Regions from separate parts of the Burkholderia cepacia ATCC 25416 genome, predicted to be linked through region 4. Evidence: predicted binding sites of a transcription regulator. Region 4 holds the regulator's gene; each other region holds the start of a gene.

Region 1 (7,758 bases), 1.2 Mb from region 4:
AGGCAGCGCCAACCGTCGCCCATGCCGCCCGTCTTCGCTCGCGACTTGAGACCCGAGGTCCAGAAGATGCAGCGCAATCCGCAAGACAAGTACCGTCCGTTCGAGCCCGTCCGCCTCAATGGCCGCAAATGGCCGTCGCGCACCATCGAGCGCGCGCCCGTCTGGATGAGCACCGACCTGCGCGACGGCAACCAGTCGCTGATCGAGCCGATGAGCATCGAGCAGAAGCTCGAATTCTTCGAGATGCTGGTCGCGATCGGGTTCAAGGAGATCGAGGTCGGTTTTCCGTCGGCGTCGCAAACCGACTTCGATTTCGTCCGCAAGCTGATCGACGACAAGCGGATTCCCGATGACGTGACGATCGAAGTGCTCGTGCAGGCGCGCGAAGACCTGATCGCTCGCACGTTCGACGCGCTCGAAGGCGTGCCGCGCGCGATCGTGCACCTGTACAACGCGGTCTGCCCGTCGTTCCGCCGCATCGTGTTCGGGATGTCGAAGGCCGACGTGAAGGCGCTCGCGGTCGACGGCACGCGCATCATCAAGGAGCACGCCGTCGCGCGCCCCGACACGCAGTGGACCTTCCAGTACTCGCCGGAAACCTTCAGCATGACCGAGCTGACGTTCGCACGCGAGATCTGCGACGCGGTCGCGCAAACCTGGCGCCCGACCCGCGACCATAAGATGATCGTCAACCTGCCGGCCACCGTCGAAGCCGCGAGCCCGAACGTGTTCGCCGACCAGATCGAATGGATGGACCGCAACCTCGCGTATCGCGACAGCATCGTGCTGTCCGTGCATCCGCACAACGACCGCGGCACGGCGGTCGCGGCGGCCGAGCTCGCGCTGCTCGCGGGCGCCGACCGCATCGAGGGTTGCCTGTTCGGCAACGGCGAGCGTACCGGCAACGTCGATCTCGTCACGCTCGCGCTGAATCTCTACACGCAGGGCATCGATCCGGGCCTCGATTTCTCCGACATCGACGCGGTGCGCCGCGTCGTCGAACGCTGCAACCAGATTCCGGTGCATCCGCGCCACCCGTACGCGGGCGACCTCGTGTTCACCGCGTTCTCCGGTTCGCATCAGGACGCGATCCGCAAGGGCTTCGCGCAGCAGCGCCCCGACGCGCCGTGGGAAGTGCCGTACCTGCCGATCGACCCGGCCGACCTCGGCCGCAGCTACGACGCGGTGATCCGTGTCAACAGCCAGTCCGGCAAGGGCGGCGCGACGTTCCTGCTCGAACGCGGGATGGGCTTCACGCCGACGCGGCGCGTGCAGATCGAATTCAGCCACGCGGTGCAGACGCTTGCCGACGCGTCGGGAGAAGAAGTGACGGGCGACGCGATCTGCGCGCTGTTCGCGCGCGAATTCTTCGACACCGACGGCCCGGCCGCGCGCCACGGCAACGGCGCGCGCTGGCAGAACCGCGAGATCGCGACGGCGCCCGCGGCGGATATCGCACCCGACGATGCCGTGCGACGTTTGGCCGCGGCATTCGCAGCCGCCGCCGGCGTCGCGATCGACATCGCTTCGTGCGAACACGCGCGCACGACGGACGGGCGGATCGCGGTATCGGTGGGCTGCCGGGTCGGCGATGCGCCGCTGCGGCACGGCGTCGGCCTGCACGCCGATGCGGCGGGCGCCGCGCTCGATGCGCTCGTCAGCGCGATCAACCGCTCGGCCTGGCACTGCGCGGATCGCCGCGCGGCGGCCTGACGGACGGTTCCGTTTCAGGGTTCAAACGTCAGCGAGCGGTGCGTGACCGCTCGTGCGCCGCGCGATCCGCGCCGCACGAGGCAGCAAAAAGCGGCCCAGGAGGCCGCTTCGATCGGGACATGAAAACGGGCGCCACGCGCGCTCATGTCTCGGTCGCGCACCGCGTCGCCTGCCACGCGAACAGGCTCCAGCGGCCCTGTTCGTGGGTGTGGACGGAGGTATACGCAATCGGGAAGACCAGGCCGCCGTTGTTCGTTTCCATCTCGATCAACGCACGCCCGGTGACGACGCAGGTTTCATCGCCGACGGGCAGCACGTCCTGCGACTGGATTTCGATCTGGCGATAGCGGCGGCGGCCGGCGACGATGGCGTCGATGAACTGCTGCTTGGTTTCGCGTTTGCCGTTGGTGTGCACGAAGAACACCTTGTCCGACAAAAGCGCGCCGAGCGCCTCGCCGTCGCCGTCCACCATCGCCCGGAACCGATCGCGCTCGAGCGCGCGGATCGCATCGATCACCTTCGCCATCGCCTGACTCCTCGGCAACGCGCACGCCGTGCGCGGGCGTGCGGATCAGAAGTTGTACTGCACGTAGAACTGGTGGAAATTTATACCAGGATTCGGCTCTTTGATACCCGCGTTAGACACATGTTCAAAACGGTAGCCGACCTGATACTGTTGCCGTTGGCCGAACTGCACCCCCACCCCCGCGGTCGGCGAGAACTGGAACGCGGTCCCCAGCGAGAAATGATCCGAGATCGTCGGGTGCGTCAGCAGCCGGACGCCGCCGCCAGCCTCGATGAACGGGCGAATCTCCCCGGCGCTCTTGATGAAGCGGAACAACGGCGTCACGCCGAATTCGCCGATGCTGCCGTGAACGTTGCCGCCCGTGTGCCAGTAGCCCGCGTGCCCTTCCACGACGAACGCGAAGTGCCAACCGCCCATTTCCCACCAGTTCCAGCCCGGATCCCACACCACGCCGAGATCGCCCTTGTCGACCCCGTGGCGATCCGAAAAACCGCCGCCCGCCTGAATCCCCCATCGATCCGCGAATGCCGCACCCGATCCTCCCAGAAGGGACGCCGCCAGCATCGCGTGCAGGACAAGCCGGCTGCGGGGCCGGCGATTCTTCTTATTGTTCATCTGACACTCCAACTTTGTGGGTTGAATGGAACCTGCCGCTTCGGCCGGCTCGAGCGAAGTGAATGGTATGGTAAAGGACTTTTCGGATCGGCATCACGAAGCGAAATGGCTTCCTTCCAAAACAACAAAAATTGAAATCGTCTACTGATTACCATCTGAAACAACGGCTTACGGAACTTCGCGTCGCCTCCCCTGTCGCAGAATAGACTATCGACTCGACTAACTCGATAGAAAAACGGGAACTCCGATGCCCACGCTTGCTCTAAGGAATTAGCACTCAGCTTGCGGGAGTGCTAAGATGCCCCACGGAATCTCATTCGAGACCGGGGGTTTGTCCCTGATTCCAAAGGAGTTTTTAGTGAGCAACGCCCTGACCCTCCCGAACACCCTGAGCCCGGCGCCGGCCAAGGCCGAATCGGCAGGCTCGCTGGCGCTCGCAGCTCAATCGATGTTGCCGGGCCAGCTTGGCAACATCGACGCGTATATCCAGGCCGTCAATCGCATTCCGCTGCTGACGGCAGAAGAGGAACGCCAGTACGCGACCGAATTCCGCGAAAACAACAATCTCGACTCGGCACGCCGCCTCGTGCTGTCGCACCTGCGGCTCGTCGTGTCGATCGCGCGCAACTATCTCGGGTACGGCCTGCCGCACGGCGACCTGATCCAGGAAGGCAACATCGGCCTGATGAAGGCCGTGAAGCGCTTCGATCCGGCCCAGAACGTTCGTCTCGTGTCGTACGCGATCCACTGGATCAAGGCCGAGATCCACGAGTACATCCTGCGCAACTGGCGCATGGTGAAGGTCGCGACGACGAAGGCGCAGCGCAAGCTGTTCTTCAACCTGCGCAGCCACAAGAAGAGCATGCAGGCGATGACGCCCGAGGAAATCGACGGCCTCGCACAAGAGCTCAACGTCAAGCGCGAAGACGTGACCGAAATGGAAACGCGCCTGTCGGGCGGCGATATCGCGCTCGAAGGGCAAGTCGAAGACGGCGAGGAGTCGTACGCACCGATCGCCTACCTGGCCGACTCGCACAACGAACCGACCGCCGTGCTCGCCGCGCGTCAGCGCGACTCGCTGCAGACGGACGGCATCGCGCAGGCACTCGACGCGCTCGACGCGCGCAGCCGCCGCATCATCGAGGCACGCTGGCTGCATGTCGACGACGACGGCTCGGGCGGCTCGACGCTGCACGATCTCGCCGCCGAGTTCGGCGTGTCGGCGGAACGCATCCGCCAGATCGAGGCGAGCGCGATGAAGAAGATGCGCACCGCCCTCGCCGAATACGCATAAATACCGGCGATTCGGAAAGCTTCATCGAAAACCGCTGCCTGACCGGCAGCGGTTTTTTTTCGCCCGACTTTTTCACCGGTTTTTAGCCGGTTTATCCCTCGCCTCTCCGCCCGCTTCTTCGCTCATTTCTCCGTCGATCAATTGACCTGTTTAATCAGGTATTGGACGGTTCGCGGGCCCCTTCCGCATAACCTTGATCTGCCTCAAGTTTCGGCCCGTGTTTCGCGACGGTCTGCCGCAGCGCAGCACTCGGCATCGGAAAGCAGTCCTTTTAAAATTGGCATGTCAGGCGCAAAAGGATTAAAACAGCTTCACGGCCGTCATAAATCCGACGTAAAGTCGCCCCCAATCCGACGTAAATCGATTCAGGATAATCGCCTTGATCTCGATCAATAAAGAGCCTGCGCCGCCTCCCCCGCGGCCGGCCGGCACGATCGGCTGGCGTGCGCGCATCGCCGCATGGGCACGCGGCCCGACCCTCGCCCGCGACATCAGCCTGGTGCTGATCGTCAAGCTGATCCTCCTGATGTCGCTCAAATACGCATTCTTCAATCATCCGCAGGCCGAGCACATGTCGCTTCCGCCTGCCGCCGTCGCCGAGAAGCTGCTCTCGGTGCCGGCGCCTGCACCCACCGAGGGAGACCACCATGATAAGTAGCGAAGTCGTCGATCTGTCGCGTCTGCAGTTCGGCATCACGGCGCTCTACCACTTCCTGTTCGTGCCGCTGACGCTCGGCCTGTCCTGGCTGCTCGTCATCATGGAAGCCGTCTACGTGATGACCGGCAAACAGGTCTACAAGGACATGACCCAGTTCTGGGGCAAGCTGTTCGGGATCAACTTCGCGATGGGCGTGACGACCGGCATCACGCTCGAATTCCAGTTCGGCACGAACTGGTCGTACTACTCGCACTATGTCGGCGACATCTTCGGCGTGCCGCTCGCGGTCGAAGGCCTGATGGCGTTCTTCCTCGAATCGACGTTCGTCGGCCTGTTCTTCTTCGGCTGGAACCGCCTGTCGAAGGTCAAGCACCTGATGGTCACGTTCCTCGTCGCGCTGGGCTCGAACCTGTCCGCGCTGTGGATCCTCGTCGCGAACGGCTGGATGAACAACCCGGTCGGCGCCGAGTTCAACTACCAGACGATGCGCATGGAGCTGACGAACCTGTTCGACGTGCTGTTCAACCCGGTCGCGCAGGTGAAGTTCGTGCACACCGTGTCGGCCGGCTACGTGACGGCCGCGATGTTCGTGCTCGGCATCTCGTCGTGGTACCTGCTGAAGAAGCGCGACACCGACTTCGCGCTGCGCTCGTTCGCGGTCGCGGCCGGCTTCGGTCTCGCGTCGACGCTTTGCGTGATCGTGCTCGGCGACGAGTCGGGCTATACGACCGGCGAAGTGCAGAAGATGAAGCTCGCCGCGATCGAATCGGAATGGGAAACCCAGCCGGCGCCGGCCTCGTTCACGCTGATCGGCATCCCGAACCAGAAGGAAGAGCGCACCGACTACGCGATCAAGATCCCGTACGCGCTCGGCCTGATCGCGACGCGCTCGATCGACGAGCCGGTGATCGGCCTGCGCGAACTCGCGAAGCGCAGCGAGGAGCACATCCAGAGCGGGATGGTGGCGTACGGCGCATTGCAGAAGATCAAGGAAGGCGACACGAGCGATGCGACCCGCGCACTGTTCGACCAGCACAAGCAGTATCTCGGCTACGGGTTGATGCTCAAGCAGTTCACGCCGAACGTGGTCGATGCGACGCCGGAGCAGATCAAGGCCGCCGCGAAGAAGACGATCCCGCCGGTCGCGCCCGTGTTCTTCTCGTTCCGGATCATGGTGTTCCTCGGCTTCCTGTTCCTCGCGACCTTCGTCGCCGCGTTCTGGCTCTGCGCGCGCCGGCAGCTGCTGCAGGACAACCGCCGCTGGTTCCTGCGTTATGCGGTGTGGGCGATCCCGCTGCCGTGGCTCGCCGCGGAATTCGGCTGGGTCGTCGCCGAGCTCGGCCGCCAGCCGTGGACGATCGCGGGCATCCTGCCGACGCATCTGTCCGCGTCCAGCCTGACGTCGACGGACCTGTACCTGAGCCTCGCCGGTTTCATCGCGTTCTACACCGCGCTGTTCGTCATCGAGATCAAGCTGATGTTCAAGTACGCGCGCCTCGGCCCGTCGTCGCTGCACACCGGCCGCTATCACCACGAACTCGCGGCCGCCAGCGAGCGCGCCACGGCCTGAGCACGCACCCGAAACGGAACAAGGAATCGCTATGGACTATGCAACTCTCAAGCTGATCTGGTGGCTGCTCGTCGGCGTGCTGCTGATCGGCTTCGCCGTCACCGACGGCTTCGACATGGGCGCGACCGCGCTGCTGCCGTTCCTCGGCAAGACCGACGAGGAACGCCGCATCATCGTCAACACCGTTGGTGCGACGTGGGAAGGCAACCAGGTGTGGCTGATCACGGCCGGCGGCGCGATGTTCGCGGCCTGGCCGCTCGTCTACGCGGCGTCGTTCTCCGGCTTCTACTTCGCGATGCTGCTCGTGCTGTTCGCGTTGTTCTTCCGGCCGGTGGGCTTCGACTACCGCAGCAAGCGCCCTGACCCGCGCTGGCGCGCGGGCTGGGACTGGGGCCTGTTCGTCGGCGGTTTCGTGCCGGCGCTCGTGTTCGGCGTCGCGTTCGGCAACCTGCTGCAAGGCGTGCCGTTCAAGTTCGACAGCGACCTGCGCGTGACCTACTACGGCGGCTTCTGGGCGTTGCTGAACCCGTTCGCGCTGCTGTGCGGGCTCGTCAGCCTCACGATGCTCGTCGCGCACGGCGCGGCCTTCATCAAGATGAAGACGGAAGGCGTGATCGCACGCCGCGCGTCGGTCGCGCTGCGCGTGGCGTCGTTCCTCGCAGTCGTGCTGTTCGTGCTGGCCGGCGTGCTGATCGCGTCGACCATCGGCGGCTTCCACATCACGCACGCCGCGCCGACCGATACGGTCGCGAACCCGCTGCTCAAGGACGTCGCCGCGGGCTCGGGCCTGTGGCTCGCGAACTACGGCGAATTCCCGTGGATGATCGCGGCGCCCGTCGTCGGGATCGCGGGCGGCCTGCTGGCGATGCTGCTCGCCGGCTCGAAGCAGGAGAAGACAGCCTTCTTCTGCACGGGGCTGATGATCGTCGGCGTGATCCTGACCGCCGGCTTCTCGATGTTCCCGTTCATCATGCCGTCGTCGCTCGACCCGAAGAGCAGCCTGACCGTGTGGGATTCGACGTCGAGCCACATGACGCTGCAGGTGATGCTGTTCGCGGTGATCGTGTTCCTGCCGCTCATCCTGCTCTACACAAGCTGGGTGTATCGCGTGATGCGCGGCAAGGTCACGCGCGAGGTGCTCGAAGAGAACAAGCATTCGATGTATTGAACCCGGCCGGGGCGCGCTGGCGCCCCGCCGCCCCCGTTTCGCAAGGAGTCGGATCATGTGGTATTTCAGCTGGATTCTCGGTATCGGCGTCGCGCTGTCGTTCGGCATCGTCAATGCGATGTGGCTCGAAGCACGGCAGAAGACGCAGGAAGCACGCGTAACCCGCAACTGACGCGTTCGGCCGATCGGCCAGCCGCCGCCCGGAAGGAACCTC
Region 2 (7,758 bases), on a different replicon from region 4:
GCCGCCGGTGCCGCATCCTTCGGTGCTTCGAACACGGTTGCGTCGGTCGTCAGCAGCAGCCCCGCGACCGACGCCGCGTTCTGCAGCGCCGTGCGCGTGACCTTGGTCGGATCGAGCACGCCCGACTCGACGAGGTCGCCGTATTCGCCCGTCTGCGCGTTGTACCCGAAGTTGCCCGAGCCGTCGGCCACCTTCGCGACGACGACGCTTGCTTCCTCGCCCGCGTTCGTGACGATCTGGCGCAGCGGTTCCTCGAGTGCGCGCAGCACGATCTTGATGCCCGCGTTCTGGTCGGCGTTCACGCCCTGCAGTTCGCGGATCGCCTGCCGCACGCGGATCAGCGCGACGCCGCCGCCCGGCACGATGCCTTCCTCGACGGCCGCGCGCGTGGCGTGCAGCGCGTCGTCGACGCGGTCCTTCTTCTCCTTCACCTCGATCTCGGTGGCCCCGCCGACCTTGATCACTGCAACGCCGCCCGCGAGCTTCGCGACGCGTTCCTGCAGTTTCTCGCGGTCGTAGTCCGACGTCGCTTCCTCGATCTGCACGCGGATCTGCTTCACGCGCGCCTCGATGTTCTTCGCATCGCCCGCGCCGTCGATCACCGTCGTGTTTTCCTTGCCGACCTCGATGCGTTTCGCCTGGCCGAGTTCCGCCAGCGTCGCCTTCTCGAGCGTCAGGCCCGTTTCCTCGGCGATCACCTGGCCGCCGGTCAGGATCGCGATGTCTTCGAGCAGTGCCTTGCGGCGGTCGCCGAAGCCGGGCGCCTTCACGGCCACCGTCTTCAGGATGCCGCGGATGTTGTTGACGACCAGCGTCGCGAGCGCTTCGCCTTCGACGTCTTCCGCGATGATCAGCAGCGGCCGGCCCGATTTCGCGACCTGTTCGAGCACCGGCAGCAGGTCGCGGATGTTCGAGATCTTCTTGTCGTGCAGCAGGATGTACGGGCTTTCGATCTCGGCGATCTGCTTGTCGGGATTGTTGATGAAATACGGCGACAGGTAGCCGCGATCGAACTGCAGCCCCTCGACGACATCGAGCTCGTCCGCGAGCGACTTGCCGTCCTCGACGGTGATCACGCCTTCCTTGCCGACGCGGTCGATCGCTTCCGCGATGCGCTGGCCGATCGATTCCTCGCCGTTCGCGGAGATCGTCGCGACCTGCGCGATTTCCTTGCTCGTGGTGGTCGGGCGGCTGATCTTCTTCAGCTCGTCGACGGCCGCCGCGACGGCCTTGTCGATGCCGCGTTTCAGGTCGAGCGGATTGAGCCCGGCCGCGACGTACTTCTGGCCTTCGCGGACGATCGCCTGCGCCAGCACGGTGGCCGTCGTGGTGCCGTCGCCGGCCGCATCGCTGGTGCGCGACGCGACTTCCTTCACGAGCTGCGCGCCGATGTTCTGCAGCTTGTCCGCGAGTTCGATTTCCTTCGCGACCGACACGCCGTCCTTGGTGACGACCGGCGCGCCGAAGCTGCGTTCGAGCACGACGTTGCGGCCCTTCGGCCCGAGCGTGACCTTCACCGCGTTCGCGAGAATGTTCACGCCTTCGGTCAGCCTGGCCCGTGCGACGTCGCTGAAAATGATTTCCTTCGCTGCCATGATTGCGCTCCGTTACTGGTTGACGACTGCGACGATGTCTTCCTCGCGCAGCACGAGAAACTCGGTGCCGTCCAGCTTGACGGCCTGGCCCGCGTACTTGCCGAACAGCACGCGCTCGCCGACCTGCAGGTCGGGCACGATGCGCTGGCCGTCCGCATCCTTGCGGCCGGGGCCAACGGCGATCACTTCACCCTGGTCGGGTTTTTCCGCGGCGCTGTCGGGGATCACGATGCCCGACGCGGTGGTGGTTTCCTGGTCGAGTCGCTTCACGATCACGCGGTCGTGCAAGGGGCGTAGGCTCATAGGTTCGTCCTGTGCTGTTCTGTCGAGATTGGCTGGCACTCTTTGGAAGAGAGTGCTGACGAGTATAAAAATGCGCGGCGGCGCGATCCAATAACGGATTCGGAAATGCATTCGCGCCGGCGTGCAAAGCGCGCGGCGCGCGTTACCGCGACACGGCCTGCTGCGCGGCGGGCGTGCAGACCGGGTGGATCGTCTCGCCGGCAAGCACGCGCTTCACGAACGGGATCGAATCGGCGAGCGACGCGTTCACGGTGCCGTTGTGTTCGCGGCCCGCATACAGGTGCGCTTCGACGGTCGTGCCCGCCGCGCACGCGTCCTTCGCGAGCGCGAGTTCGAGCGGCGCGAGCCCGTCGTCCGCGCCCGCGCCGATGAAGACGGGCGTCGCGATCTTCAGCGTCGGGTACGTCAGGTACGCGTCCCACCACGCTTTCAGCCGGGCATCGCCGCCGGGCTTCACGGTGTTCACATGCGTGAGGTGCGCGAGCGCCGCATCGTCCTCGAGCGACGCGAGGCAACCGATGCGCGCCTGTTCGAGGATCGGCAACGCCTGGTCGGTCAGCACTTCGTCGGCGCGCAGCGACGGGTCGATCTGCTGGGCGGAGAGCACCGAGTAGAACTCGTACGCGAGTGTCGGATCGACGCGCTCGGGATCGCGCCGGTAGGCACTGTCGAACTTCGGCAGCGACGCGAGCGTGGCGGGCGATGCGTTGTAGATCGTCCCGGTGGCGACGGTCGCGCGGATCGCGAGTTCGGGCGCATACGCGGGCGCGTAGCCGGCCGCCGCGAACACGGCCGAGCCGCCCTGCGACTGGCCGACGAGCACGACCTCGTTCGCGAGACCCGGCACGCCGCCGAGTACCGCGCGCACGCTGTCGAGCAGCGTGTAGCTGTTCGAGCGGTTGTTGAGCTGCGGATTCGGGCCCGGCGTGCCGAGCCCCTGATAGTCGGTCGCGACGACGGCGAACCCCTGCTGAAGCCACGCGTTCAGGTAGCGCACGTCGCGATACGAGCGGCCGAACCACGACGGCGCGCAGATGTCGGCCATCCCGAACGTGCCGTGCGCCCACGCGACGATCGGCCAGCCGCCGGCGGGCGGCGTGCCGCGCGGCACGAACAGCGCACCCGACACGGCGATCGGCGTGTGACCGCCGACACCGTCGGTCGACGCATAGAGGATCCGCAACTGGCGCGCCGCGCTCGCGAGCCCGAGCGTCGCGGGCAGCGGCTCGGTGCGCAGCAGCGCGCCGGGCGTCGCCGGAATGTCGCGGTCCCACGTGTAGAACGCGGACACGCGGCCGTCGCCCTGCAGCGGGTCGGGCGCGGGAACGCGGCCGGGCGAAGCCGCGTGCGAGAGGAAAGACGATACGGCGAGCGCCGAAGCCAGCAGTGCGCGCGCGGCGCAGCCGCGCAGGGGGAGGAGCGTCATGGTCGGATGGAGGTCGATGAGATCGGATCGGAAGCGCCGGACGGTGCATGGCGCGGGCCGAGCACGACGCAAGTTTCGAACCAGCGCATCTGTTGCATGTGCGGCGCGCGGCGCGACGGGCCGTTGCGTCGTACCGCGTGTGCCGCACGCATGCGCCGGCTGCGCGTCGCGCAGCAATCCGGGCCGGCGGGCTGTTGCTCCCGCAACAAAGGCCGGTGCACGGATCGTGCCGTGTGCATCGTGCATGACCGGCCCGCACCGCGGCGCGGGCGTTCGATGCGGGCGCGCCCGGCTGGCACGATTGCTGCTGATCCGGTCGGCGTGTGTCGCGACGTTGCGTTGCGATTCCCTCCGTCCACCCGATCAAGGAAACCATCCTCATGTCCGTTACCCCAACCATCGACAGCGGCGAACTCGTGGCATTCGTCGAGCGTGCCACGCGCGAATTCACGCAGGCCGCACGCGTGCTGAAGGACACGCGCACGCTGTCCGCGACCAACACGTTCCAGGCGTTCCAGCGCGTGCCGGGCACCGAGCTCGTCGTCGCGCTGTCGGCGCCGAGCCCGTGGGCCGCCTCGCAGGAAATCCAGCCGGTCGTCGTGACGTTCGACGGCGACGTGCTGCATGGCGACGCACGCGCGGGCGGCAACGGGCCGCGTTATGCGGACGTGTTCCGCGAGGCGCCGGACGTCGGTGTCGTGATCCACGTGCACGGCCCGTATCTCGGCGCATGGGCGAGCGCGCATCGCCCGCTGCCGATCCGCTATGCGCCGGCTGCGCGCTACACGCGCGCCCGCGAGATTCCGGTGTACGTCGATCGTCGTCCCGGCGAGCCGCGTTTCATCGTCGACACGATCCGCCGCGACCCCGAGGTACCGGCGATCATCGAGGCGAACGGCGGTGCAACCTTCTGGGGAAAATCGATCCTCGACGTGTCGAAGTACATCCTGATCCTCGAGGAAGCCGCGTATTTCCAGGCGCTCGCGGAGCCGCTCGGCGGCTCGCTCGAGTTCGGGCCGGGCGCGCTCGAGCAGCAATGGAAGATGACCGGTCTCGCGTGACATCGCGTGAGCTCGCGCGGCGGCCGGCGCAATCCGGCCGCCGTCATACCGATAGCTCGATGAATTGGTTCATCCCCGGCGCGCGCCTTGCTATCGTCGAACCTTCCCCGTTCAACACGCCGGTCGTGCCATGGCCATCTTCAGTTTGCCGGACCCGAATTCGCATGCGATCACGATCCGTGCGAAGGCGCTGACGTTCGACGATCCCAAATCGCGGGTGCTGCTCGAGCGCATCCAGCTCGTCGCGCCGAGCGACGCGACCGTGCTCGTCACCGGCGAGAGCGGCACCGGCAAGGAGCTGATCGCGCGCCTCGTGCACTCGCTGAGCGAGCGCCATGACGGCCCGTTCGTGGCGGTCAACTGCGGCGCATTCTCCGAGACGCTGATCGAAAGCGAGCTGTTCGGCCACGAACGCGGCGCGTTTACCGGCGCGATCAACAGCCAGCCCGGCTGGTTCGAATCCGCGAATCGCGGCACGCTGTTCCTGGACGAGGTGGGCGACCTGCCGCTGTCCGCGCAGGTCAAGCTGCTGCGTGTGCTGCAGGAGCGCGAGGTGACGCCGGTCGGCTCGCGCAAGACCGTGAAGATCGACGTGCGGCTCGTCGCGGCGACCAACGTGAATCTCGAAGCCGCGGTGCGCGCCGGCAATTTCCGCGAGGATCTTTACTACCGGCTCAACGTCGTGAAGCTGAGCCTGCTGCCGCTGCGCGAGCGCCTCGGCGACATCGCGCCGCTGATCGAACACTTCATCGACACCTATGCGAAGCGGCTGCGCGTCGCCGCGCCGACGCTCACGGACGCCGCGCGCGCACGGCTGCACGCGCACGCGTGGCCGGGCAATATCCGCGAACTCGAGAACGTGATCCACCACGCGGTGCTGATCTGTGCGGGTGGCGCGATCGATGTGGGCGACCTGCAGTTCTCCGCGCTGTCGCTCGCGCCCGATGCCGACGACCCGCGCGCCCCGGCGGTGGCACCGCCGCGCCGTGCGCGCGACGTGGCCGAGGCGACCGACGCGCTGCGCCATGCGGTGATCGAGCTGCTGGATCTCGGCACGCCGTCGCTCTGGCAGCACATCGAGGACACCGTCTACCGCAGCGTGTTCGAGTACAGCGAGCACAACCAGCTGCGCATGTCGCGCCTGCTCGACCAGTCGCGCAACATCGTGCGTGCGCGGCTCGCGCAGCTCGGCATCCTGAAGCCGCGCGACGCGGGTGACGGAGGAGACGCCGACGCGCGGCTGCGCCGTCAGGCGTGATCGCGCCAGCGCAGCGCGCGCTGCGCGATCCGCTCGCATAGCGCACTCATGCCGACGGCGAGCGCCGTCACCCCCAGCACGCAGACCAGCAGCACGTCGGCGCGCGCACCGGCCTGCGCGTTCTGCATCAGGCTGCCGACCCCCGCGCCCGCGTTGAACAGCAGCTCGCTGCTGGTCGCGGTGATCCACGCGAACGGCACGGCTTGCAGCACGCCCGCGAACAGGTCGGGCAGCGCGCCGGGAATCAGCACGTCGCGCCACAGGCCGATACGCGTCAGGCGATATGACTGCGCGAGTTCGACGTAGCGCGGATCGACGCGGCGCAGCCCGTCGAAGCTGGCGGTGGTCATCGGGTAGAACGCGGCGAGGGCGATGATGAGCACCTTCGCGAATTCGCCGGTGCCGGCCCACAGGCTCAGCAGCGGAATCAGCCCGAGCAGCGGCACGTAGCGCAGTGCCTGGAACGCCGGCTCGCCGAGCTTGCGCGCGAGCGTCGAGCGCGCCATCGCCGCGCCGAATACAAGCCCGAACGCGACGCCGAAGCCCAACCCGAGCGTCGTGCGGCGCAGGCTCGCGCCGAGATCGGTCGCGAGTTCGCCGCTGCGGGCGAGTTCGACCAGCGCGGCGCCCACCTGCTGCAACGGCACGAACGCGTATTGATGGGCCGCGTCGCCGGACGACGCGAACTGCCATGCGGCCACCAGCAGGGCCGGCACGACGAAGCCGCGCGCGCGGCGGCGCAGCGGGGCGAGCGAGAGAGAGCGTATGGCGAGCGTCATTTCGAAGCGTATCCAGTCAGGTCAGTGCGACGGCGCTTGCCAGCGCAATGCGTAGCGTTGCACGAGCGCGATCGACCGGTCGATCGCGAAGCCGATCAGCCCGATCACCGCGACGTCGATGAGCACGACATCGAGCCGCAGCATCTGCCGCGCGAGTTCCATCATCTGGCCGATCCCGCTGTCGGCGCTGAGCAGCTCGACCGCGACGAGCGCGAGCCACGCGCGCGCAAGCGCGATCCGCACGCCGGTCAGCAGCGGCGGCAGCGCGGCCGGCAGCAGCACGTCGCGCAGCAGCGCGAAGCGGCCGAGCCCGTAGTGACGTGCCATCTCGACGAGGTCGCGCGGCGCGTCGTGCACGCCCGTGTACGCGGCCAGCGCGACCGGGAAGAACACGGCCTTGCCGACGACGACGAGCTTCAGCGGCTCGTCGACGCCGATCAGCAGGATCAGCAGCGGAATCAGCGTGAGCGTCGGCACCTGCCGCAGCAGGTCGAACGTCGGCCGCAGGTAGTCGGAGAACAGCCGGCTGCGCGCCAGCAGGATGCCGAACGCGGCTCCGCCCGCCGCGCCGATCGCGAACCCGAGCGCGAGACGATGCAGCGTGATCACCAGGTTGTCGCGCAGTTCGCCGGTGTCGAGCAGGGTGCGCAGCGTCGCCGCGAGCCGGCCGGGCGGCACGACGAGCTGCGGCGGGAACCAGCGCTGCGCGCTCGCGAGCCACCACAGCGTGGCGAACGCGACGGGCGTGGCCCACCACAGCGCGAGCCCGCCGAGCCGCGCGATGCCGGGCAGGCGGATCGCGCGTGCGCCGTTCGACGCGAGGGCGTGCATCGGCATCAGCGGCTCGCGACGCGCGCCGTGTCTGCGCGCCAGTAGCCGTCGAGCCCGAGCTGCTTGAGCGCGGTCGCGACGAACGTCGGCGCGAGCAGCGCGTTCACGTCGACCGGCGCGGACGTCAGGCCGGCCTGGCGGCTGTACGCGACGACGTCGCGGTAGTGGCCGGTCAGCGCGGGCGTGAAGAGCGGCGTCCATTGCTCCTTCCACGGCGTCGATTCGTCCGCGTATTCGCGGCGCACGACGCTTTCCGGCTGGCCGGACGCGCTCAGGATCTTCACGTACGCATCGCGGTTCTGCGGCTGCGAGATCCAGTGCGCGGCACGCACGTAGGCGGTCGCGACGAGCTGCGTGATGTCGGGGTAGCGCCGCACGAAATCGTCGGATGCCCACAGTTCCGCGCGCATCTTCCAGTCGTCGGGCGCGGTCTTGGTCGACCAGATGATCTTGCCGACGTTCTTGTCGACGAGCGAATACGCGTCGGACAGCGTGAAGAAGCCGT
Region 3 (7,758 bases), 170 kb from region 4:
GTCGAGGAGTCCGCGCGCGTGCTCGCCGGTTGGGCTGCGCTCGGCTATGACGATTTGTCTCTGTCCGTCAATTTGCCCGCTCATGAAGTCACGCGGCCGGGAATGGCAAGAAGACTGGCGCTCGTTCTGGATTCCTACGCCGTCCGTGCCGCGAATTTTCAGATTGAACTGACGGAGTCCATCGATCCTGGCCCGATAGAGGCACTTGCCGCGGCCGTGTCATCGATTCGAGATCTTGGGGCGAGCGTTGCGATCGATGATTTTGGTTCGGGGTGCTGGTCGTTGACCAAATTGCATGGCCTGGCTGTCGATACACTCAAGCTGGATCGATCCTTCATGCGCGACGTTCATGAAAGTGCCGAATCGAGAGCGATGGTCGAAGCGCTCGTCGAGCTTGGGAGCCGCTTGAAGAAGAACGTCGTCGTGGAGGGTGTCGAAACCAGGGCTCAGTTCGAGTGGCTGAGAGAAATGATGCAGATTGATTGCCAGGGATACTACATCTCCGAACCCGTTCGAGAGGAGCAGGTGGATCGATTGATCGAACGATGCGGAATTCCGGGGTGAAGCGAGGGCGTTGTTGTTCAGGGGGAATCCACTTGACCGCGGCCTGGCAGGGCGTGACGAGTGTGGCACTCCGTGACGGGTCGACATGGGCGGGGTGTCCATGCGATGCCTTCAGGGGATGATGCCGTTGCGTCAAAACCGGCTCGCTTACGAGCGAGCGTGCGCATTATTTGCCGGGCACAGGCGCAGGCTCGACTCATCGAAGGCGCGGGATCGAACGTGCCATGTGACGCATGAAAGGACAGGGCGCAACCTTGAGTCGATATCGCGAATCGAAACCGAAAAGTACGATCAGGCCGATACGCGTGAGTGATGCGGTTCAAAGTCGCGAGTAAAGCAATCTCGCGTGAATGCGTCGATATAGTCCATCATCAAATCGGATGAGCGTCCGGCTTCCTGCTCGTCACCGGCAGCGACTGCTCGCGCGACTCTCGTGTGCTGCAGGCTCGCCGACGGCAAATCATCCAGCTGCTTGTGATACATGAAGTAAAAGCGTCGCGACAGGGCATGTAACGGCGCGATGGCCTCGGCGGCGAACCGATTCCGTGAAAACTGCGCGATGAGTTGATTGATCGCATAGACGCATCTCAAGTAGGCGACGACGTCTCGAGATTCGCCTGCCGCGTCGAGTTTTTTGGCGATTTCGCGGATCTGTTCGCGCTCCTCTGGCAATGACCGCCGTGCAGCGCGTTGCGCGATGAGGCGTTGGAGTTCACGGCGCGTTTCGAGTACGAGCAACTGATCATGAATGTTCGGGACGGTGATCATGATGCCGTGTCGTGGAACGATCTGAAGGAGATGCGACGCAGCCAGTCGTTGCGCGGCCTCGCGAACCGGCGTTCTCCCGGTATTCAGCTTTTCTGCGAGAGAGGCCTCGGACCAGACGCTGCCGGGTGCAAGCTCCAGCGTGACGATGAGTTCCTCGAGTTTATCGTGGGCTTGTTCGGCCAGGGTACTGCCAGTCAGTCCGTTCATTTGCCTAAGTGTTTGCCTGAAGAATATCACTAACATATTAGTCAGGTCCCCCCTTGTTTTCAACTCGAGACTTAAAAAGGGCAAGGTCAAGGAACGGGTTTACCCCCCTTTGATCTCTGGCAGGTGTCTCGATATCCTACTGATATGTCAGTAACATTTGAGTGGCATGGTATGTGGATGCGCCATTTCAAGCCAGGACGGGCCATGAGTTTGCTCGACGCGTCGTTCGCTATCGAGGCCGGCATGAAATGGCAATCCAGGCGCCGGCTTGCCTGGCAGGCTCGCGACGGTCTGCCAATCCGCATCGTCGACGCCGCTCTTTGGTGTTGGGCACGGAACAGCGGGTACTTGGAGAAGTTGATGACGGGCAAGGTTGCAAGGTCGTGTATCGCTGGATTTTGAGGTTGATGTTGGGGTGAGGCGAGGTTGGTTTCAATCGGTCGGCATTATCAAAAACAAGACATAAGTTCAGACCTGTGTATTCAGGCGATCGATTTGGAGTGCGATGAAAATCATTCGGGTCGACGAAGGCTGGGGGTGTTATGAGTATCTTGTTAGTGGAAGGGGATCACGATCAGGCGTCGGCCCTTGAAAGGGCGCTGCGCGGGTCGGGTCAGGAAATTTTCCGGGTGTGCGATAGCACGCGGGCTGTTCAGTTTCTGAAAAAGGAGAGGGTCGAACTCATTGTGCTCGATTGGCGAATTCCAGATGCCAACGGCCTGAATTTGCTGCACTGGATTCGGGCCAACGTCGGAGACGAACCGGTCGTTTTGTTCCTTGCCGCGAGAACGCTTGAAGCAGACGTTGCCGCCGCGCTGGACGCAGGAGCCGACGAGTACATCGGCAAGCCGTTCCGCGAGATCGAGTTGGCCGCTCGCGTCAACGCGCTGTTGCGTCGAAATGGCCGCAACAAGAAACCCGACAGCAGGGTCGAGGTCGGAGCGTATGTGTTGAACCCGCTGGCGCGCACAATCGCCGTGCACGGAAAGATCATCGACTTGACGGCAAAGGAATTTGCGCTGGCAAATTTCCTGTTCACCAACATCGGGAGCGTGCTTTCCCGGGATTCCCTGTCGACGCTGGCGTGGGGGCGAGCGCTCGATGGAACATCGCGGAGCCTCGACACGCATATCTATCGACTTCGACAAAAATTGGCGCTTCGTCCGGAAAACGGGCTTCAATTGAGTGCCGTGTATACGCATGGCTACCGGCTCGATATGGTCGACGACTTTTCGATGGCGGAGAATTTTGCGGCCCGCGGCCCGGTCCCGCAGCGTGCGATTGTCGAGAGCCCTGCTTCCGCGCTGGTTTAGACAATTCCGGGAGATTCGTCCGTCTAATTGTGTGAAGGTGATCCGGGCTGCTCTCGGCGGTTATCGCGCGGGCAGCCCGCTTCGCGCCGGCGATTTCGTGGATCCGATGCATGACGTGTCGACGGGCGGGTCGTCCGGGTCCTGTGCGATTCCGTGCGCCAGCCATGGCGCAGCAAGATGATGAACTTCTCTTGTCCAGAGGGGACGAATGCGGGGCAGTGCTTCCTCCCCGCAAGCGCAGTGGGGTATCCGTACCCCATATAATTTGCCTGGGTTTGCCCGGATACGCGGGATATCCCTGAGGGATCGTGGCCGTGCGGTTTTCCGGTGGGGACGGATCGAGCAAGTGGCGCGCGGCGTCTTCCCGGTTTCTCGGGCTGTCGCCCGGGTTTATGTCCAAGCTATTGTTTTTGCAGGACATATCGGGGGTGTTCCTGGTTCGTCGAGGTTGCCCTGGGTTCACGTTCGGGTGAGCAACGTTCGAGGTCGAGCGGGCTTCGCCGGCCCGAAAAAAACCGTCATTCCCCCTTCTTGAATTTGTCAAAACCCGTCCATATAATTAGCACTCGCTGCACGAGAGTGCTAACAATTCTCTGCCGGGCGATAAGCCGGGCAGATTCCCTAAGCGTTCTTCAATCTCAGTCAAGAGAGGAGTGAATATGAACCTTCGTCCTTTGCACGATCGCGTGATCGTCAAGCGCCTGGATCAGGAAACCAAGACCGCCTCGGGCATCGTGATCCCCGACGCCGCTGCTGAAAAGCCGGATCAGGGCGAAGTCCTGGCGGTCGGCCCGGGCAAGCGTGACGACAAGGGCGCCCCGATCGCGCTCGACGTGAAGGTCGGCGATCGCGTCCTGTTCGGCAAGTACGCAGGCCAGACCGTGAAGGTCGACGGCAACGAACTGCTGGTCATGCGCGAAGAAGACATCATGGCCGTGGTCAACGCCAAGTAAGCGTCCACCGACGGTACATATTCCCAAGAATTCAAGGAGTTAGAAGATGGCAGCTAAAGACGTCGTATTCGGCGATTCCGCCCGTTCGAAGATGGTCGAAGGCGTGAACATTCTCGCCAACGCAGTCAAGGTCACGCTGGGTCCGAAGGGCCGCAACGTGGTGCTCGAGCGCAGCTTCGGCGGCCCGACGGTCACCAAGGACGGTGTGTCGGTCGCGAAGGAAATCGAGCTGAAGGACAAGCTCCAGAACATGGGCGCGCAAATGGTCAAGGAAGTTGCTTCCAAGACCAGCGACAACGCAGGCGACGGCACGACGACGGCAACCGTCCTCGCGCAATCGATCGTTCGCGAAGGCATGAAGTACGTCGCATCGGGCATGAACCCGATGGACCTGAAGCGCGGCATCGACAAGGCAGTCGCAGCGGCTGTCGACGAGCTGAAGAAGATCAGCAAGCCGTGCACGACGAACAAGGAAATCGCACAGGTCGGCTCGATCTCGGCGAACAGCGACACGTCGATCGGCGATCGCATCGCTGAAGCGATGGACAAGGTCGGCAAGGAAGGCGTCATCACCGTCGAAGACGGCAAGTCGCTGGCCGACGAACTCGACGTCGTCGAAGGCATGCAGTTCGACCGCGGTTACCTGTCGCCGTACTTCATCAACAACCCGGAAAAGCAAGTCGCCGTCCTCGACAACCCGTTCGTGCTGCTGCACGACAAGAAGGTGTCGAACATCCGTGATCTGCTGCCGGTGCTCGAGCAAGTCGCGAAGGCTGGCCGTCCGCTGCTGATCATCGCGGAAGACATCGAAGGCGAAGCGCTCGCAACGCTGGTCGTGAACAACATCCGCGGCATCCTGAAGACCGTTGCGGTCAAGGCGCCTGGCTTCGGCGATCGTCGCAAGGCGATGCTGGAAGACATCGCGATCCTGACGGGCGGCCAAGTGATCGCCGAAGAAACCGGCCTGACGCTCGAGAAGGCAACGCTGGCAGAACTGGGCCAGGCGAAGCGCATCGAAGTGGGCAAGGAAAACACGACGATCATCGACGGCGCAGGCGAAGCCGTGAACATCGAAGCACGCGTGAAGCAAGTGCGCGCGCAAATCGAAGAAGCGACGTCGGACTACGACCGTGAAAAGCTGCAAGAGCGCGTGGCCAAGCTGGCCGGCGGTGTTGCAGTGATCAAGGTCGGCGCAGCGACCGAAGTCGAAATGAAGGAAAAGAAGGCACGTGTCGAAGACGCACTGCACGCAACGCGCGCAGCTGTGGAAGAAGGCATCGTGGCAGGTGGCGGCGTTGCGCTGATCCGCGCTCGCACCGCGATCGCAGGCCTGACCGGCGCGAACGCCGACCAGAACGCCGGCATCAAGATCGTGCTGCGCGCAATGGAAGAGCCGCTGCGCCAGATCGTCACGAACGGCGGCGAAGAAGCCAGCGTCGTGGTGGCGGCAGTTGCTGCAGGTACGGGCAACTACGGCTACAACGCAGCGACGGGCGAGTACGTCGACATGGTCGAAGCCGGCGTCGTCGACCCGACCAAGGTCACGCGTACCGCACTGCAGAACGCAGCTTCGGTTGCAGGCCTGCTGCTGACGACGGACGCAGCTGTTGCCGAACTGCCGAAGGAAGACGCACCGATGCCGGGCGGCATGCCGGGCGGCATGGGCGGCATGGGCATGGACATGTAATCGACTTCGGTCGATGGTGTCCGGAGCGCGCAGCGATGCGCGTTCCAGCCAAAAGAAAAGACCCGCAGCGATGCGGGTCTTTTTTTATTGGTGCCGTTGAATCGGCGGCGGGCGCGGGACGGCCGGGTGCGGCAAGGATCGCGCTGCGAGTTCGCCGCGACGGCGGGACGTGCCCGCCGTGTCCGGCTCAATGCCGGTGCGACGTCCTCGGCACCGGGTCGACCTTCACCGCCGGCGGGGTATCCGCGTCTTCATTGCTGCGCGCCCAGAAGAACCGGTCGGGCAAATACGCGCCCATGCCGGGCCGGAACGCGTCACGCACGGCCTGGTACAGGTATTCCTGTGCCTCACGAACCGCTTCGGGCGGCTCCTGGCCGTTCGCGAGCAGTGCCGCGATGGCCGCGCCCAGCGTGTCGGTGATGCCCATCAGCCGATGCGGCGAACGATCCCACATGTCCTCGCGCAACTGGCCTTCTTCGCCGTACAGCGTGTTGACGAGCCGATGCGAGCCGGTCTCGGACGACAGGATGTACTCGCAGCCCTGCGACAGCAGGTGCGACACGGCTGCGTCGAGATTCGGCGCCTCGGCGTCGCCGTCCGGCTGCGCGAGCGCGATCAGCGTCGCGTAGTCGGCAACCAGCAGCGTGGTTTGCGGCGCGAGCAGGTCGGCGATCGATTCGCGCAGGTCGTCGGCGGCGAGCACGTGTTCGTCGTCGAGCGTGAAGTCCGGCGCGAGTACGAGCGGCACGCCGTCGTAGTCGGCGACGACCTCGGCGATCGCGCTCACGACTTCCGCACGCGTCGCCGCGCCGATCTTGAACGCGGCAACCGGCATGTCTTCGAGCAGCATGCGCGCCTGGGCGGCGACCACGTCGGGATCAAGGCCGGTGACTTCGTCGCAGGCGGCCGAGTCGCGCACCGTGTAGCCCGTCAGGACGGACACGCCGTGACAGCCCATGCTCGCCAGGGTCATCAGATCGGCTTGGAGGCCGGAGCCGCCGGTGGGATCGGACAGGCCGAAGGTGAGGACGATCGGAGGGGCGTTGCTGGACATGTAAAAATGGGGCAAGAGAAAAACGGGAAAGCGACGGACATGCGGACGGCGAGGCGAAATGGGCGTTTTCGGCCCTGTGTTGCCCGGCAGGCCGCACTTTTCAGCCATTATGCGGCGGAATCCGGCCCGCACGACGGATTTTTTAGCGCAGCGCAACGTAGTCGCCTTACTCCAGCGCGATTGCTAGGCAGTCCGGCCCCGACACGGTACCATCATGGCTCCCGAATTTACCGACTTTCCCGACGCGGCTTAAGATGGAATACAAGAGCTGGATGTGCCTGATTTGTGGCTGGATTTATGACGAAGAAGCCGGGCTGCCCGAAGAGGGCATCGCCCCGGGCACGCGCTGGGAAGACGTCCCGATCAATTGGACGTGTCCTGAATGCGGCGCCCGCAAGGAAGACTTCGAGATGGTCCAGATCTGACCGGACCCTCGGCCCACGGCACACCGCTCAGGCCTCGCATCGGCCCGGCGCTCGCGCGCCGAGGCCTGCGCGAGCGACTTGACGATGACAGGCGCGCGTGTGCATGAGGCCCGAACCGGCGAACGTTCCCCACCCTGACGCATTGCCCAACCCGCGCGGCGGGGCCGTGCGCGCGGCCGACGCGTGGCTTGCGGCGGCTACCGACGCATTCGAGCGTCGCGACGACGCGGCCGCGCCGCTGTCCGCCGCGGCGGCCGTGCTGGCGGAAGCCGGCTGGCTGCCGGCCGCGCGATTCGCGGGGCAGTTGTCGGCCGCCGTGCCGCTCGTCGCCGTCGAGCCGACTTCGGCCGGCTGGCGGGCCGCGCTGCGCGATTTCCGCGCGGCCGTCGGCCGCCACAACCTGCGCGAGCTCGCCTGCTCGCCCGTTCTCTTCGAACATTTCCGTGCTTTGCGCGCGCAAAGCGCCGCCGACCTGCGCGCGAGCGCGCCGCTCGACGCGCTCGCGCTCGTCGGCCGCGCGGTGCCGCCGGCCACGCTGCGCGCGTTGCCCGATGCGTTTGCGACCCGGATTCGTGCCCGCTACGAACAGGCGCTGCTTGGCGTGCTGCGCGCGGGACACGGCGCGCCCGATGCGGCACTCGCCGAACTCGACGCGATGCTGGCCGTGCTGGCGGGCGACGATCCCTACGATTTCTGGCGGCTCGCGGCCGCGTGCGTGCGCGCGCTGCGCGCCAGCGGCGCGCCGGAACTGAAGCGCTTTCTCGCGCGGACGAACCTGCTGCTCGGC
Region 4 (7,758 bases):
CAGCTCGCGCAGCTTGTGATCTTCCGCTGCGTTCGCTTCCGCGTCCTTGATCATCTGGTCGATTTCAGCCTCGGACAGACCCGAGTTCGCCTTGATCGTGATCTTGTTTTCCTTGCCGGTCGCCTTGTCCTTCGCGCCGACGTGCAGGATGCCGTTCGCGTCGATGTCGAAGGTCACTTCGATCTGCGGCACGCCGCGCGGTGCGGGCGGGATGCCTTCGAGGTTGAACTCGCCGAGCAGCTTGTTGCCGGCTGCCATTTCGCGTTCGCCCTGGAACACCTTGATCGTCACGGCGCCCTGGTTGTCGTCCGCCGTCGAATACACTTGCGCGTGCTTCGTCGGGATCGTCGTGTTCTTGCTGATCATCTTCGTCATCACGCCGCCGAGCGTCTCGATACCGAGCGACAGCGGGGTCACGTCGAGCAGCAGCACGTCCTTGCGGTCGCCCGACAGGACCTGGCCCTGGATCGCCGCGCCAACCGCGACGGCTTCGTCCGGGTTCACGTCACGGCGCGGGTCCTTGCCGAAGAACTCCTTCACCTTCTCCATGACCTTCGGCATGCGCGTCTGGCCGCCGACCAGGATCACGTCGTCGATGTCCGACACCTTGACGCCTGCGTCCTTGATCGCGATGCGGCACGGTTCGATCGTGCGCTCGACGAGATCTTCCACCAGCGCTTCCAGCTTCGCGCGGGTGATCTTCAGGTTCAAGTGCTTCGGGCCCGACGCGTCCGCCGTGATGTACGGCAGGTTGATTTCGGTCTGCTGGCTCGACGACAGCTCGATCTTCGCCTTTTCAGCGGCTTCCTTCAGGCGCTGCAGCGCGAGCACGTCCTTCGACAGGTCGACGCCCTGCTCCTTCTTGAACTCGCCGATGATGTAATCGATGATGCGCTGGTCGAAGTCTTCGCCGCCGAGGAACGTGTCGCCGTTGGTCGACAGCACTTCGAACTGCATTTCGCCGTCGACGTCCGCGATTTCGATGATCGACACGTCGAACGTACCGCCGCCGAGGTCATACACGGCGATCTTGCGGTCGCCCTTCTCGGCCTTGTCGAGGCCGAACGCGAGCGCGGCTGCGGTCGGCTCGTTGATGATCCGCTTGACTTCGAGGCCCGCGATGCGGCCGGCATCCTTGGTTGCCTGGCGCTGGCTGTCGTTGAAGTACGCCGGCACCGTGATCACGGCTTCCGTGACCGGCTCGCCGAGGTAGTCTTCGGCCGTCTTCTTCATCTTGCGCAGCACTTCCGCCGAAACCTGCGGCGGCGCGAGCTTTTCGCCGTGCGCTTCGACCCATGCATCGCCGTTGTCGGCCTTGATGATGCTGTAAGGCATCAGGCCGATGTCCTTCTGGACTTCCTTCTCTTCGAAGCGGCGGCCGATCAGGCGCTTCACTGCGAACAGCGTGTTCTTCGGGTTGGTCACCGATTGACGCTTGGCCGGCGCGCCGACGAGCACTTCGTTGTCGTCCATGTAGGCGATGATCGAAGGCGTGGTGCGCGTGCCTTCCGAGTTCTCGATGACCTTGACCTGGTTGCCTTCCATGATGGCAACGCACGAGTTCGTGGTGCCGAGGTCAATACCGATGATCTTTCCCATTTTTCCTAATCTCCAGAAATGCTTGTTTGCTGCGCAAAACCCCGCGTTTTGGGGCGGTTTCGCGCGCCAGAATTCAACTCTGTTCCCGAAATGCGTCCGGCCGATCCGTTTTCAAGACCCGCCGAGCGATGCGGATATTAAATTTTTTCAATCGCCGCCGGCTAGGGGATCGCTGCCCGCCGCTGCGATTTTCGCGCGCGCCGCCGACACGGCCGCCTGGAACTGCGCGAGGCCATGCCAGCCCGTCGCGCGGCCGAGCCGCTTGCCGCGGTGGAAGAAGAACCACGTCGGCACACCGTGCAGCCCGAAGCGGCGCCCCAGCTGGTGGTGTTCGTACACGTTGCAATGGAACCACTTCAAGCCCAGCGCGCGGATGGCGTCGGGCTGGGCGAGCATCGCCTTCTTCGCGATCTCGCAGTTGAAGCAGTCGACGCCCCAGAAGAACACCACCGCAAGCGCGTCCCCCGCGCCGTCGATCGCCGCGTCGAACGTGCCGGCGTCCAGCGCCTGCATGTCGAACGCGTCAAATGCGGCCGGATCGACGCCGGCGGGCCCCATCGCGACGCCCTTACTTCGGCTGCGCGACGGTGACGAGCGCCGGACGCAGCACGCGGTCGGCGATCGTGTAACCCTTCTGCAGCACCGTGACGACGGTGTTCGGCTCCTGCTCGGCCGGCACCATCGAGATCGCCTGGTGCTGGTGCGGATCGAACTTCTCGCCGACCGGGTTGATCGCGACGACGCGGCCCTTCTCGAGTGCGCTCGTCAGTTGGCGCAGCGTCAGCTCGACACCTTCGCGCACCTTCGCGATGTCGCCGGACGTATCGTTGACGGCCGCTTCCAGGCTGTCCAGCACGGGCAGCAGGTGCTCCGCGAAGCTCTCGATCGCGAACTTGTGCGCCTTCGAGACGTCGTCCTGCGCGCGGCGGCGGACGTTCTCGGTCTCGGCCTTCGCCCGCAGGTAGCTCTCCTGCAGCTCGGCGACCTTGGCTTGAGCCTCCGCGAGCGCCGCGTCGGCTGCTTCGGCGGCGGGAGCAGCGCCTTGCGCCGCCTGCTTCTCGCTGCCGATATCTTCGGCCGATTGGGTAGACGGGTTCTCTTGCGTGTTTTCCATGTCGCTGAAAGTCGATTAGAGGTTGAAGCCAAATCGGCAACCGCCGGACCGTATACCCGGCGGCACCGCACATTGCTGGTGCAAATAAGGGTGAAAACTGCGATTTCAAGAGGGTTATTCGCCGGCATTCTCCAATGCCGCGAAACAACCGCGCGTCGCACCGGTGCATCGCACGCATAGTCCGCCAAAGCAGGCGAAACGGGCTGTAACAACGCTTACCTGGCAAGTACTAGCTTGGCACAGTCCCGCTGCACTACACTCCACTCAAGCGTCGGAAAAGCGTGTTTACCCTTAGCTGACCGACGCCTTACAACCACCACCTGGCGCCGTTTTCACCCCTTCTCGAGGGGAGTACCGTGAAACTGACCTTTGCGATATCGGTGGTCGCGCTGGTACTCATTGCCGGCACCACCACCATCTGCCTGTCGGGAGCCGTCACCGACCGCACGACCGAATACGGGAGCGCGCGGGCGACGTTCGACCAGATGTTCAGCTCCCACCAGAAAATCTGTCGATGATGCGCCGGTCGCGCTTCGTCGGCCGGCCGTGCAATTCGGCCGCCGGCTCGCGATACGTGCGGCGCCGCTCCAGTTCGGCGAGCCGTGCGGCCCGCCCCGCTTCCGTTTCCTCGTAAAGCGTCTGCGCGACGCTCGCCGGCCCGCGCACGTCGCACACGCCGAGTACGGCAATGTGCCAGACGACGCCGTCGATCGCAATTTCGACCTCGTCGCCCACGCGCACTTCCTTCGCCGGCTTGACTGCAGCCCCGCCGATCTTCACGTGCCCCTTGTCGACCGCATCGGTCGCAAGCGAGCGCGTCTTGAAGAACCGGGCCGCCCACAGCCATTTGTCGATGCGCAGCTTCGCGCCCGGTTCGGTCGAAATCTTGTAATTCATCGCACCTCACCCACCGTTTCGGGCTGCGCGGCCTTGACCGGCCAGCCCTGCAGATTCTCGGCGACGATCTCGCCGAGCGCGCCGATCCACGCGGGCGCGCCATTCAGGCACGGAATCCGGTGGAATGCCTTGCCGCCACCGGCGAGGAACTCGTCGCGCACCTCCATGCCGATCTCCTCGATCGTCTCCAGGCAATCGGCCGTGAAACCGGGACAGAACACGTCGGCCCGCTGTACGCCGGCCTCGCCGAACTCGCGCAGCGTCGGCGCGGTATAAGGCTGCAGCCATTCGGCCTTGCCGAAACGCGACTGGAACGTGACGCGGCACTCGGTCGTCGACAACCCGAGCGCGGCCATCAGCAGCGCGCCCGTCTGCTGGCACTGGTCGTGATAGGGATCGCCGAGGTCGAGCGTGCGCTTCGGCACGCCGTGAAAGCTCAGCACGAGCTTGTCGCCGGCCGCGAAGTCCGGCCGGCCGTGCTGCGCCCAATACTGGCGCACCTGCTCGGCCAGCGCGTGGATATAGGCCGGATGGTCTGCGTAGTGCCGTATCGTGCGCACCTCCGGCTGGTTGCGCATGCGCGAGAGCGCGTCGAATGCGGCGTCGAATGCGGTGGCCGTGGTCGACGCCGAGTATTGCGGATACATCGGCATCAGCAGCACGCGCTCGACGCCGGCGCGCTTGAACTGCGCGAGCGCGTGCGAAATGTTCGGACTGCCGTAGCGCATCGCGTAGTCGACCTGCACTTGATAACCGTTCGACGCGAGCAGGTGCCGCACGCCGTCGGTCTGGCGCACGGTATGCACGCGCAGCGGCGAGCCCTCGGGCATCCAGACGGCCGCGTATTTCTTCGCGGACGCGCGGCCGCGCAGCGGCAGGATCAGCGTGCGCAGCAGCACTTGCCAGACGGCCTGCGGAATCTCGACGACCCGCGGATCCGACAGGAATTCGGCCAGATAGCGCCGCACGGCACGCGGCGTGGGCGCATCGGGCGTGCCGAGATTGATCAGCAGCACGCCGATGCGATGGGCAGCCGCGATACTCGAAGGCGGCTCAAGATCGAAACGCATGGGCAAGAACGTGCTCGGGGCACGGGACCGGACGGCTCTCAATTATAGCGGGCCGCCTCGCGCCGGTCGGCTGGCCGTTCGGCCGACTGTCGGCGCACGCGGCGCCGCGGCACGATGACGGGGCGGGATCGGGCTGGCGCTCGCAGGCTACTGCTGGCTCAGCGTGAGCGACAGCAGCCGCGCGGTGATGTCGACGATCGGGATCACGCGGTTGTACGCCATGCGGGTCGGGCCGATCACGCCGAGCGTGCCGACGATCTGCCCGTTCACCTCGTAAGGGGCGGTAACGACGCTCATTTCCTCGATCGGCACGAGCGTCGATTCGCCGCCGATGAAGATCTGCACGCCCTGGGCGTGGCTCGACACGTCGAGCAGTTGCAGGAGGCCCGTCTTTTGGTCGAATACGTCGAACAGCTTGCGCAGCCGGGCCATGTCGGACGACAGATCCGCCACCTCGAGCAGGTTGCGCTCGCCGGAAATCAGCACGGTGTCCTCGGTGTCGGGCACCTCGGTGCTGGCCGTCACGGCCGCATGCATCAGCGTGGTCATGTCGCCGCGCAACTGGTCAATCTCGTCGCGCAGGCGACGGCGCACCTCGTCGAACGACAGTCCGGCGAAATGCGCGTTGATGTAGTTGGACGCCTCGGTCAGTTGCGACGGCGAGTAGTCGCGCGGCGTCGCGAGCATCCGGTTCTGCACGTCGCCCTCGGGCGTCACGATGATCAGCAGGATGCGCTTGTCCGACAGGCGCATGAACTCGATCTGCTTGAACACGTGGCTGCGGCGCGGCGTCAGCACGACGCCCGCGAACTGCGACAGGTTCGACAGCACGCTCGCAGCGGCCGCCACGACGCGCTGCTGCGGCTCGCCGGCCTGCAGCGTGTTCTGCACCTGCCGCGCGACGGCCTCGGCGTCGATCGGCACCTCGACCGTCAGCATCGTGTCGACGAACAGCCGGTAGCCGCGCGGCGTCGGCACGCGGCCGGCCGACGTGTGCGGGCTCGACACGAGGCCGAGCTCCTCCAGGTCGGACATCACGTTGCGGATCGTCGCCGGGCTCAGCTCGAGCCCGGAGTAACGGGACAACGTGCGCGATCCGACTGGCTGACCGTCGGCGATATACCGTTCGATCAGGGTTTTCAGGAGGGTTCGTGCGCGAGGATCTAGCATGGTGGAAAATTTTAGCGCAACCGCGCGACCGCGGCGAGTGGCGTCGGCCACCGATGCGCGGGCCGACCCGATCCGGCCCCGTCAGCGCACAGCCGGTTCTTTTCGTCAACGAGCTATGGTGTAATGCCGGCATGAAAACCGGTAATCAGTTCAACACTGTCGCGCTCGTCGGCCGGAGCAACACGCCGAACATCGCCGAGCCGCTCGCCACGCTGGCCGCCTGCATCGCCAAGCGGGGCTTCGAAGTCGTCTTCGAAGCCGAGACCGCGCGCGAGATCGGCATCACCGGCTACCCGGCGCTGACCCCGGCCGAAATCGGGGCGCGCGCCGACGTGGCGGTCGTACTGGGCGGCGACGGGACGATGCTCGGCATCGGCCGTCAGCTCGCGCCATACAAGACACCGCTGATCGGGATCAACCACGGGCGGCTCGGCTTCATCACCGATATCGCGGCGGCCGACATGCAGGCACTCGTCCCGGTGATCCTGTCGGGCAAGTTCGAGCGCGAGGAGCGCTCGCTGCTCGAGGCCCGGATCATGCGCGACGGCGAACCGATCTACCACGCGCTCGCATTCAACGACGTCGTCGTGAACCGCAGCGGCTTCTCCGGGATGGTCGAGCTGCGCGCGTCGGTCGACGGCCGGTACATGTACAACCAGCGTTCGGACGGCCTGATCGTCGCCACGCCGACCGGCTCGACTGCTTACGCGCTGTCGTCGGCCGGCCCGATCCTCCATCCGCAGCTGCAGGGCATCGTGCTCGTGCCGATCGCGCCACACGCGCTGTCGAACCGGCCGATCGTGCTGCCCGACGATTCGAAGATCGCGATCCAGATCGTCGGCGGGCGCGACGTCAACGTGAACTTCGACATGCAGTCGTTCACGTCGCTCGAGCTGAACGACACGATCGAGGTGCGCCGCTCGAAGCACACAGTGCCGTTCCTGCACCCGATCGGCTACAGCTACTACGCGACGCTGCGCAAGAAGCTGCACTGGAACGAACACGCCTCGAACGAAGACGACAAGGCGTCCTGACGCCGCTCCGCCCGACACCATGCTCCGCCACCTCTCGATCCGCGACTTCGTCATCGTCGCCGCGCTCGATCTCGAATTCGACAGCGGCTTTTCCGTCTTTTCCGGTGAAACCGGCGCCGGGAAATCGATCCTGATCGACGCCCTCGCCCTCGCGCTCGGCGAACGTGCCGACGCGAGCGTCGTGCGCACCGGCTGCGGCCGCGCCGACATCACCGCCGAATTCACGCCGCACGACCGCGTCGCGCGCTGGCTCGACGAACACGCGTTCGACACCGAGGACACCGTGATGCTGCGCCGCGTGATCGACGCGAACGGCCGGTCGCGCGCGTTCATCAACGGCACCAGCGCGACGCTCGCGCAACTGCGCGAACTCGGCGAAATGCTCGTCGACATCCACGGCCAGCATGCGCACCAGCTGCTGATGCGGCCCGACGCGCAGCGCGAGCTGTTCGACACGCACGCGGGGCTCGTCGCCGATGCGGCGAACGTCGCGCGCGCGTGGCGCGTGTGGCGCGACGCGGCGCAGGCGATCGAGGCCGCGAAGGCGCACGAGCGGGAGCTGCAGCTCGAACGCGAAAAGCTCGCGTGGCAGCTCGCCGAGCTCGACAAGCTCGCGCCGCAGCCCGGCGAATGGGACGAAGTCAGCAACGAGCACAAGCGCCTGTCGCATTCGGCGAACCTGATCGACGGCGTGCGCGGCGCACTCAACGCGTTGTCCGAGGCCGACGACGCGATGCTCGCGCAGCTCGGTGCGATCGTGTCGAAGCTGCGCAGCCTGGCCGACTACGACACCGCGCTCGGCGACGCGCTCGCGTCGCTCGAACCGGCCGAGATCCAGCTGCAGGAAGCCGTCTACTCGCTGTCGCACTATGCG

Evidence for each region. Region 4 encodes HrcA, which represses chaperone genes, less so after heat shock. Its sites were predicted from a motif close to TTAGCACTCNNNNNNNNNGAGTGCTAA; they were not measured.
Region 1: a site for HrcA is predicted at 3,125-3,151, ahead of rpoH (RNA polymerase sigma factor RpoH). Genes of this name have one in related genera too.
Region 2: a site for HrcA is predicted at 1,931-1,957, ahead of groES (co-chaperone GroES). Genes of this name have one in related genera too.
Region 3: a site for HrcA is predicted at 3,412-3,438, ahead of groES (co-chaperone GroES). Genes of this name have one in related genera too.

What each region holds. Positions count from the first base shown of each region.
Region 1 is NZ_CP012981.1:412,197-419,954, forward strand. Features, by position in the region: gene leuA (2-isopropylmalate synthase) at 67-1,713, shown strand; gene APZ15_RS01935 (nuclear transport factor 2 family protein) at 1,856-2,239, opposite strand; gene APZ15_RS01940 (acyloxyacyl hydrolase) at 2,285-2,854, opposite strand; gene rpoH (RNA polymerase sigma factor RpoH) at 3,213-4,148, shown strand; gene cydP (cytochrome oxidase putative small subunit CydP) at 4,522-4,806, shown strand; gene APZ15_RS01955 (cytochrome ubiquinol oxidase subunit I) at 4,796-6,376, shown strand; gene cydB (cytochrome d ubiquinol oxidase subunit II) at 6,408-7,544, shown strand; gene cydX (cytochrome bd-I oxidase subunit CydX) at 7,600-7,716, shown strand.
Region 2 is NZ_CP012982.1:963,310-971,067, reverse strand. Features, by position in the region: gene groL (chaperonin GroEL) at 1-1,595, opposite strand, end outside; gene groES (co-chaperone GroES) at 1,608-1,898, opposite strand; gene APZ15_RS21735 (lipase family protein) at 2,041-3,324, opposite strand; gene APZ15_RS21730 (class II aldolase/adducin family protein) at 3,705-4,385, shown strand; gene APZ15_RS21725 (sigma-54 interaction domain-containing protein) at 4,516-5,643, shown strand; gene APZ15_RS21720 (ABC transporter permease) at 5,634-6,422, opposite strand; gene APZ15_RS21715 (ABC transporter permease) at 6,444-7,259, opposite strand; gene APZ15_RS21710 (PhnD/SsuA/transferrin family substrate-binding protein) at 7,259-7,758, opposite strand, start outside.
Region 3 is NZ_CP012981.1:1,766,914-1,774,671, forward strand. Features, by position in the region: gene APZ15_RS07980 (EAL domain-containing protein) at 1-564, shown strand, start outside; gene APZ15_RS07985 (GntR family transcriptional regulator) at 856-1,539, opposite strand; gene APZ15_RS07990 (hypothetical protein) at 1,744-1,941, shown strand; gene APZ15_RS07995 (response regulator transcription factor) at 2,082-2,852, shown strand; gene groES (co-chaperone GroES) at 3,512-3,805, shown strand; gene groL (chaperonin GroEL) at 3,852-5,492, shown strand; gene APZ15_RS08010 (hydroxymethylpyrimidine/phosphomethylpyrimidine kinase) at 5,680-6,546, opposite strand; gene APZ15_RS08015 (rubredoxin) at 6,801-6,971, shown strand; gene APZ15_RS08020 (FimL-related protein) at 7,075-7,758, shown strand, end outside.
Region 4 is NZ_CP012981.1:1,600,835-1,608,592, reverse strand. Features, by position in the region: gene dnaK (molecular chaperone DnaK) at 1-1,599, opposite strand, end outside; gene APZ15_RS07330 (thioredoxin family protein) at 1,747-2,157, opposite strand; gene grpE (nucleotide exchange factor GrpE) at 2,168-2,713, opposite strand; gene APZ15_RS41690 (hypothetical protein) at 3,070-3,231, shown strand; gene APZ15_RS07320 (RNA-binding S4 domain-containing protein) at 3,203-3,610, opposite strand; gene hemH (ferrochelatase) at 3,607-4,680, opposite strand; gene hrcA (heat-inducible transcriptional repressor HrcA) at 4,828-5,850, opposite strand; gene APZ15_RS07305 (NAD kinase) at 5,982-6,884, shown strand; gene recN (DNA repair protein RecN) at 6,904-7,758, shown strand, end outside.